Regions from separate parts of the Pseudomonas sp. B7 genome, predicted to be linked through region 3. Evidence: predicted binding sites of a transcription regulator. Region 3 holds the regulator's gene; each other region holds the start of a gene.

Region 1 (2,200 bases), on a different contig from region 3:
GGGTTTCGATCTGGGTGCACGACAGGCTGATCTTCTGCGACAGCTCGGTCATGGCCTGAATCGTCTGCTCGACCACCTGACGACCGTCATCGGCCTGCTCGCTCGCGCCACTGGCGTGTTGCGAAGCGTCGGCGGCGTTGCGGGCGATTTCCTGGGTGGCGGCACCCAACTGATTGATCGCCGCAGCGACACTGTTGGTGCGCGCGCTTTGCTCGTCGGAGCCGATGATCGAAGCGTTGGACGATGCCATCACCCGTTGGGACAGATCGTGTACGTGGCGAGTCGCGGAAGACACTTCGGAGATCGAAGCGTGAATCCGCTCCACGAACTGGTTGAACGAACTGCCCAACTCGCCGAACTCGTCCTTGCTTTCCACTACCAGACGACGGGTCAGGTCACCTTCACCCTGGGCGATGTCCTGCATCGCGCGGCCCATGGTGATCAGCGGACGCATCAGCACGGTGATCAGCAGGCTCAGGAACACTGCAATCGCGCCCACCGCAACGAACATCGCAATCACTGCAGAGGTACGGAACTGGCTGAGTGCGGCGTAGGCCTTGTCGCGGTCGATCGACAGACCGATGTACCACTCGGCATTCGGCAGACCGGCAACCGGGGTGAACGACAGGATGCGTTCCTGGCCGTTGAGCACCACGTTTTGATTGCCCTTCTCGATGCGCACACCGGCGTTCGGGTAGATGTCTTTGAGGTTCTTCATCACCTGGTCTTTGTCCGGGCTGACGATTACCTGACCGTCACCGCTGACCAGGAACGCGTGGCCCAGGCCACCGAAGTCCACCGAGTTGATGATCTTTACCAGGGTTTCCAGGCTCAGGTCACCGCCCACTACGCCGAGCAGTTCGCCGTTCTTTTTCACCGGCATGGCGATGGTCACCACCAGCCCGCCAACGGCAGCCATGTATGGCGGGGTCAGCATGGTCTGGTCAGCGGCCACGGCCTGCTTGTACCACGGGCGCTGACGCGGGTCGTAGCCGTCCGGCATCTTCGCGTCAGGGCGCTGGGTGAACACACCGTTGGCCTGGCCGACGTAGGTGAACTGGAAGTTCGAGGTGAAGGCCGGTTGATCGACCAGGCCCGGGAAGTCGGCGTTCTTGCCTTGATGAGCGACGTTCTGCGCGAGGTTTTCCAGCACCAGAATCCGTCCGCTCATCCAGTTCTGCACACTGCTGGCGGTCAGGTCACCGGCCTGCTGGACCGAGGACTGGAGGTTCTGGCGAATCGTATTTCGCTGCAGATAGTCGTTGTACAAAGTGAACAGCGCGAACGCCAGGACCACAACGCCCGAGGCGGCCAGCAGGATTTTATGGCTGAACTTGAGATTCATTTCATGGGACTTCTTATGCGAAAAGTGGGGATGCGTTCCGGATGCAACATTCCATGTACAGCGCAGGCAGCGTTCTGACGGCTGCTCTACTTTGGTGCACGCATGTCTCACCAGTCTGTCGGCACGCTTCGGATAAAACTTAGGGCTTTGCAGGAAATGGACGGCATTTCTGGCAGATTCCCGCCGAACGGCGTGCCAGAGCGTTCGCTTGTCATTTTTTGATGACTGTTTTGCAGCGCCGGTTGCAAATTCTGTAACCCTTGATGACAATGCGACTAATTATCATTTGTGACGTTCGGGCTGTCGCGTTCATGTCCTCATCTGAGTTTGCAGTACAGGCGCTTTACAGTAGTCATCACGGCTGGCTCAACGGCTGGTTGCGCGCGCGACTGGGCAATGCCGCCGATGCGGCGGATCTGGCTCAGGACACGTTCGTGCGTTTGCTGCAACGCACCGAGCGTCTGGAACTCAAGGCACCTCGCGCATTCTTGCGCACGGTTGCCCGGGGTTTGGTGATAGATCATTGGCGCCGTGAAGAAATTGAGCGCGCCTATCTGGAAACCATCGCCCATTTGCCTGAAGCCGAAACCCCAAGTGGCGAATCCCGCGCATTGGTGATCGAACTGCTCGAGGGCATTGCCCGCATGCTTGAAGGCCTGAAGCCGAAAGTGCGTCAGGCATTTCTGCTGGCGCAGTGCGAAGGTTTGACCCACAAGCAGATCGCCGAGCAGATGGGACTGTCTCTGCGCTCGGTAGAACGCTACGTCGCCGACGCCCTGTTTCACTGCTACGTGCTGCGGTACGAAAACTGATGCCAGTGGATAACCTCTCGCTTGGCCGTCGCGCCGAGCCACC
Region 2 (2,200 bases), on a different contig from region 3:
GCAGGAAGCGTTCGCCATCGCGCGGGATCATCTCGTCCAGGGCAATCGTGGCGGTTTCCCGGTCAACCTTGATCAGATAGCTCTGGAAGCGCTGGCTGCGCTCGTGGAAGGTGATGATCAGCGGATCATGGCTTTCAAGCAGCTGGCGCAGATTGCTGGAGATCTCCAGGGGCGTGGTAAGCACCTTTGGGGGCTGCGGAGCGTCATCATTGGACACGTTAAATCAATCTCCAGACAAAATTTGACTACGGCTGGCCAGTATTTTGCCAGCATGTTTCGCACGTTGATAGGGCGCAAGCATGGAAGAAAGCATCACGCCTGGCTGAGCGCGCGTGGTTTCTGCAGTTTGGAGAAGGTGCCACTGGCATCGTAGAGCGCGGGAGGCTCGCCGCCGGTGAGGATTTTCAGCTGATTGGCCGTGGCGGCCTGCTGCATGACGATCGATTGGCCATTTCTGGCATTGGCTGCCTGGCACTGGGCGATCAGATCGGTCAGGACATCGCTCTGGCTCAGCAACTGGTCGCCGATGCTCGACTGGCTGGCCAGTTGTTCCAGGCCGGCGCGGTCGATCGACAGATTGAGGCTGGCGAGGATTTCGCTGCGTTTGCGGCCATGCTGTTCGAGCAGAATGATCAATGCCTGCTTGTTCGCCAGAATTTCTTCCAGCAGAGGCATGTCGCGACCGTGCAAGGCGAGGGACTCGGTTTGCAGTAACTCCAGCAATTGTTGAGCTGGAGCAAAGTCGTCGATGATCAGTTGCAATAGATTAGTGTCGTGCATGGCTGGCCTTGGGTTTTAAGCGTCCAAAAGCCTGGCGCAGACCGAGGCCTAGCGCTGGGCTTCGAAGTTGAGCAGTTTGCTGGCTACACGGTTGCTGTCGACTTTATAGCTGCCATCGGCAATCGCTGCTTTCAATTCGGCCACGCGGGCTTTGTCGACGGCAGGCTGATCGCGCAGCTTGTCAGTGACCTTCTGCAACTGTTGAGCCTCATTGCTGAGGTGTACCGATTCCCCGCTTTTTGCGGTACTGGCCTGTTCGGCCGGGGTATTCAGCGGCGCGGAAGTGCCGGTTTCGGCGGTTTCCTTGGCGTTGCTGGTACGTGTACTGCCCGTAAGTGACGAGGAGCTGTTCAAACGGCTGAAATCGATGACCATGTTAAAAACCTCTGGGAATTTGGACGCTTGCCATGTTCTCGGCCATCCCCTGGAAAACTTTAGGCTCATTTAGCAATGAGCTTGCATGCGCCGTTGCAGATCCTGCTGCGGCACAGTTTAGGGAACAGCTCTGGTCAGCGCCAGTTTTCTGCTTGAGTACTCAGGGGCTTTTCAAATATCCGTTCATTCTGCCGCTCACTCGCCGCTTACATCGCTACTTCCACCTGGCCGGGCGCCACAACCTGCGCCTTGATGACCCGTTGGGAGTTGAGGTTTTTCACCCGAATCTGTTCTTTCAGGCCGCCGTTGGCCAGCGCTTCGCCCGGCATCCGCACGGCGAGGGTACCGCTGCGGGCGGTGATCACCACCTGATCGCCCTTGCGAACCACTTCCGCCTGTTCCAGATGCACCAGGGTGATGACTTGATCGGCGACCGTTGGTCGGGTCAATTTCTGTCCGATGGCTTCATCCACCGACGTCAGGAAACCCTGGTTGATCGTGCTGACGTCGCGCTCGCGCAAGGTCACGTCCTGCGGCTCGATGATGCCGGCGCGTTTGAGTGGCCGCGTGGTCGTGACAATCTCGCGAAACAGGCGGACTTGAGCGGGCACGAACACCGTCCAGGGGGAGGCGCCTTCGCAGCGGACCTTCACCGTGACACGGCCCAAAGGACGTGCCGGACTCTCCAGTGTCGCTGTCAATTCCTTGTCGCACATAGGCATGCGCATGCGTGGATCGAGCTGGTTGACCTCGATTTCATAACGGCCTTCCGTTTGACTGGTAGCCAGATAGTCTTCTACGGTGAATTCAAGAAAGCCCTGAGTGACGCCGATAAGCATGTCAGGCAAGGTAACCGCATCAGCAATGGCAGGGCTGCCAGCGAAAAACAGGCAAACGGCGGACATCGCGCAAAGCCCTCTGCGGAGGGGAGATGTCAGGCGTCGGAAAAATGTCGTTTGAGCGTTCATACGAGTTAAAAAGCAAGCGCCGTGCCGTTTAGCAATGAATGTGCGTCGCAACAACACTTGGCGTTGGTGTAGGAGTC
Region 3 (2,200 bases):
CAGCCCCGACCTCACGGCGCATGAAGCGGCCCCAATCGGCGCTCAAGGCCTGGGCTTCGTCAGCCAGGCCATTGACCACGGGGGTCGCGCTTTCCACCAGATCCATGGTGCGGTTGGCGGCAGCTTCGGTCAGTTTGACCACGTAGCCCAGGCGCTCGGTAGCGTCGGTGATTTGCGACACTTCCTCAGCCTGTGGCATGTGCGGATCGATCTGGAAATTGACGATCGCACTGTGCAGTTCACGCGTGAGCTTGCCCACTTCCTGGTACAGGCCACGGTCACGGGTCTGATTGAGCTCATGGATCAGTTGCACGGCGTCGCCGAACTTGCCTTTTTCAAGGCTTTCGACCAGTTCGACGGCGTGTTTTTTCAGAGTCGACTCGAAGTCGCCCTGTGAAGATTCGTTATGCTCCATAGCTCCCCCGCGCGTCATCAGCCGATGCGTTCGAAAATCTTCTCGATTTTTTCTTTCAGCGCCTGAGCCGTGAAAGGTTTGACCACGTAGCCGTTAACGCCGGCCTGGGCCGCTTCGATAATCTGCTCGCGCTTGGCTTCAGCGGTCACCATCAGCACCGGCAGGTGCTTGAGCTTTTCATCGGCGCGCACGTGGCGCAGCAGGTCGATACCGGTCATGCCGGGCATGTTCCAGTCGGTCACCAGAAAGTCGATGCTGCCGCTGTTGAGCACCGGAATGGCAGTGGTGCCATCGTCGGCTTCAACGGTGTTGGTGAACCCGAGATCTCGCAACAGGTTCTTGATGATCCGCCGCATCGTTGAGAAGTCATCAACGATGAGGATTTTCATGTCTTTGTTCAATTCGACCTCCAAGCAGTCTTAAACGCGCCCAGCACCTGGACGCGCCATTTCAATCAATCCGGCAAAACACTCGATGACTGTCTGGAGCACAACAGAGCAAGACCGGTGCCGTTCACCACCGCACCAGCCTCGTTCGCAGTGTCCCCACACTGCCTTCAGCGCGCTCGCCACTCCCCCAAACGCCCCCGCAAGCGGGCCGCGCACTGGCTGTGTAACTGGCTGACCCGCGATTCACTGACGCCAAGGACTTCACCGATCTCCTTGAGGTTCAGCTCTTCGTCGTAGTACAGCGCCAACACCAGTCGCTCACGCTCCGGCAAATTGGCAATCGCGTCCGCCAGCGCGGCCTGGAAACGTTCGTCTTCCAGATCGCGCGACGGCTCCAGATGAGCACTGGCGCCATCCTCGTGCAGCCCTTCGTGTTCGCCGTCCTGCAACAGGTCGTCGAAACTGAACAGGCGGCTGCCCAGGGTGTCGTTCAAAATCCCGTAGTAATCGTCGAGACTCAATTGGAGTTCGGCCGCAACTTCGTGATCTTTAGCGTCACGGCCGGTTTTAGCTTCAATCGAGCGAATCGCGTCGCTGACCATACGGGTATTGCGGTGAACCGAGCGCGGAGCCCAGTCCCCTTTTCGGACTTCATCGAGCATCGCGCCGCGGATCCGGATGCCCGCGTACGTTTCAAAACTGGCACCCTTGCTGGCGTCATATTTGGTCGAGACTTCGAGCAGGCCGATCATCCCGGCCTGGATCAAGTCTTCGACCTGCACACTGGCCGGCAACCGCGCCAGCAAGTGGTAGGCGATGCGTTTGACCAGTGGCGCGTAACGCTCGATCAACTCGTACTGCGCGTCACGCGCCGACTTCTTGTAGAAATTCATACCGCTGGCGGTCATAGCACAGGTCCTGCCGTTTGCTGCACGAGGCGCTCGACGAAAAATTCGAGGTGGCCGCGCGGGTTGGCGGGCAGCGGCCAGGTGTCGACCTTCTGTGCAATCGCCTTGAACGCCAGTGCGCACTTGGAACGCGGGAAGGCTTCATAGACCGCACGCTGCTTCTGCACCGCCTTGCGCACGCTTTCGTCGTAGGGCACCGCGCCGACGTATTGTAGGGCGACGTCGAGGAAGCGATCCGTGACCTTGGTCAACTTGGCGAACAGATTGCGACCTTCCTGCGGGCTCTGGGCCATGTTGGCCAGGACGCGGAAGCGGTTCATGCCGTAATCGCGGTTGAGCAGTTTGATCAGCGCGTAGGCGTCGGTGATCGAGGTCGGCTCGTCGCAGACCACCAGCAACACTTCTTGCGCTGCGCGCACAAAACTGACTACCGAGTCACCAATACCCGCAGCGGTGTCGATCACCAGCACGTCGAGATTGTCGCCGAT
Region 4 (2,200 bases), on a different contig from region 3:
AGGTCGTTGATGATCAGCGCGAACTCCTCGGTGGACTTGCGCAGCTCCTTCACGTCGTCCTTCTGCAACCACGGTGGCGGCCGGTTGAGCAGGCGCAACAGCGAACCCGGTTCCAGCGCCAGCAGTCGTTGCAGGCGCACCAGCACCCGCCGGTTGGCGCCGAGTTCGGCGCGGTTGGTCGACAGTCGCGAGGACAGCAATTCGTCCTCGACCTGATCGACGCTCATGCTGGTCTTGCGCACGATCTGGGTCAGCACTTCGCCCTGATCGCGCAGTAGGTGCACCAGCAGTTCCGACGGCGAGCGAAAGCACTCACCGGCCTTCACCGAAGAACGCAGCTTGTCCACCGAATGCAGCGGTTGCAGACGCGCACTGACGATCAGTTTGCTGCGTACGCAAACCCACAGCGTCGACACGTCCGACGACACCATGCTGCTGAGGTTGAACACCACGTCGTTGACCACCGCCAGCAACGCCGAATCGACATGCTCGATGCGGGTCGAGCGCGAACCTTCGTGCAGCGCTTCGAAAAACTCTTCGGGCAGTTGCAGATGGCTTTTCATCCAGCGCTCGCACGCGGCATGAGCCAGGTTCAGGTGCAACCAGAGAAACTCATCGCCCTCGCTGTCGTCTTGCAGGCAGCGCAGGGCGGTCGCCGAATCCACCTCGCGCCCGCGTTCGCCAGGGCGAAAGCGAAAGCCGTAAAGCAGGCCGAACAGGTCAGGATCACGATGACTGATATCGAGGCTGTGGTTCATGAAGGCTCGCTGCGAGGAGGCGTCTGTCGCGGGATTTGCAGATTCACCTGAGCCGCATCATCGCAATGTCACATGACGCTTGTGTGACAGCAAAATGATGTCAAATCAACGCGTTACCGGCGGTCGGATTTTTCTCAAGAAGGGCGCTGGCACGCCGATCACGCATGCGTTAGGTTGCGCGCCTTCGGCCATGAGCCAAGGTCCGCCGACACGGATGTCCGGCACCAATTCACGTCTTACCGGGCGTGCCTCATCCCTGTCCTGAGTACCTGTGATGCTGCAAAAATCCCTGAGAGCGCAAATTCTCGCCCTGCTGAGCGGCAGCCTGCTGGCGATGCTGTTGATCGCGCTGGCCTGCTTTCATTTCCTGTCCAACGGCGTGCAGAACTACAGTCAATTGATTGCAGGTCCGTTGCACACCTCGCAACTGATCGATGAAGCCAACCTGCAATTCAAGGTGCAGGTTCAGGAGTGGAAAAACGTTCTGCTGCGCGGCAAGCAACCGGCGGATCTGACCAAGTACTGGGGCCAGTTCGAAGACCGTCAGCGCGATGTGCAGAGCATCCTCGGTGAGCTGGCCAACCAGAAAGGCCTCGAGCCTGCGCTGAAAACCCGTATCGAACGCCTGCGCGAAGAACATCGTTTGCTCGGCGCTGCGTATCAGAAGGGCCGTGATGCCTACGTCGCCGCCGGTGCCGATCCGACTGCGGGCGACGCTGCTGTCAAAGGCGTCGACCGTGCCGCCAGCGACCAGATGAGCGAACTGGTCGCCGAGCTGCGCAAGCAGGGCACCGAGCAATCGGCGCAGATCAGCGCCAGTGCCGATCGCACCGTGTGGCTGGGTCTGCTGGTGATGCTCGCGTCCGGTCTGCTGATCGGTTTGCTGAGCCTGTGGCTGGTCAACCGCAACCTGGTCGAGCCGATCAGCAAACTGATCGACTACGTCACTCAACTGAGCAAGGGCCGTCTGGTCGAGCGCGTGGCCAGTGACCGTCAGGACGAGCTGGGCAACCTGGCCGCCGCGGCCAACACCCTGCGCGATTTCCTCGCCGAAACCTTCAATCACCTGCAACGCAGCGCCAAGGATCTGGACAGCGCCAGCGGCGAGTTGAACGCCATCGCCACGCTGATGGCCGGCGGCACCAACGAGCAGTTCAACCGCACCGATCAGGTGGCCACGGCGATGAACGAAATGTCCGCCACTGCCCAGGAAGTCGCCCGTCATGCGGCCGACGCTGCGCGTGCGGCCGACGATGCTGACCAGTCCGCGCAGCAGGGCGAGAAGGTCATGCAGAGCACCATCCACAGCATCACCCAGATGCGCGGCGAAATCGCCAACACCGCCACGGTCATCCGTCGTCTGGAAGCCGACAGCGGTCGCATCGGCAAAGTGCTGGAAGTGATTCGCGGGATCGCCGAGCAGACCAACCTGCTGGCGCTCA

Evidence for each region. The regulator FliA, encoded in region 3, starts transcription of late flagellar genes. The targets are predictions, from matches to a motif close to CTAAAGTTTNNNNNNNNNNNGCCGNTAA.
Region 1: a site for FliA is predicted at 1,461-1,488, ahead of JKA62_RS12950 (methyl-accepting chemotaxis protein). Genes of this name have one in related genera too.
Region 2: a site for FliA is predicted at 1,191-1,218, ahead of flgM (flagellar biosynthesis anti-sigma factor FlgM). Genes of this name have one in related genera too.
Region 4: a site for FliA is predicted at 892-919, ahead of JKA62_RS02385 (methyl-accepting chemotaxis protein). Genes of this name have one in related genera too.

The regions. Positions count from the first base shown of each region.
Region 1 is NZ_JAERRE010000004.1:458,445-460,644, forward strand. Features, by position in the region: gene JKA62_RS12950 (methyl-accepting chemotaxis protein) at 1-1,345, opposite strand, end outside; gene JKA62_RS12955 (sigma-70 family RNA polymerase sigma factor) at 1,657-2,157, shown strand; gene JKA62_RS12960 (FecR domain-containing protein) at 2,157-2,200, shown strand, end outside.
Region 2 is NZ_JAERRE010000001.1:414,745-416,944, reverse strand. Features, by position in the region: gene JKA62_RS02065 (flagellar brake protein) at 1-217, opposite strand, end outside; gene JKA62_RS02060 (flagella synthesis protein FlgN) at 313-780, opposite strand; gene flgM (flagellar biosynthesis anti-sigma factor FlgM) at 829-1,155, opposite strand; gene flgA (flagellar basal body P-ring formation chaperone FlgA) at 1,362-2,123, opposite strand.
Region 3 is NZ_JAERRE010000010.1:42,343-44,542, forward strand. Features, by position in the region: gene JKA62_RS21605 (protein phosphatase CheZ) at 1-415, opposite strand, end outside; gene JKA62_RS21610 (chemotaxis response regulator CheY) at 433-804, opposite strand; gene fliA (RNA polymerase sigma factor FliA) at 972-1,712, opposite strand; gene fleN (flagellar synthesis regulator FleN) at 1,709-2,200, opposite strand, start outside.
Region 4 is NZ_JAERRE010000001.1:486,589-488,788, reverse strand. Features, by position in the region: gene JKA62_RS02390 (transporter) at 1-758, opposite strand, end outside; gene JKA62_RS02385 (methyl-accepting chemotaxis protein) at 1,033-2,200, shown strand, end outside.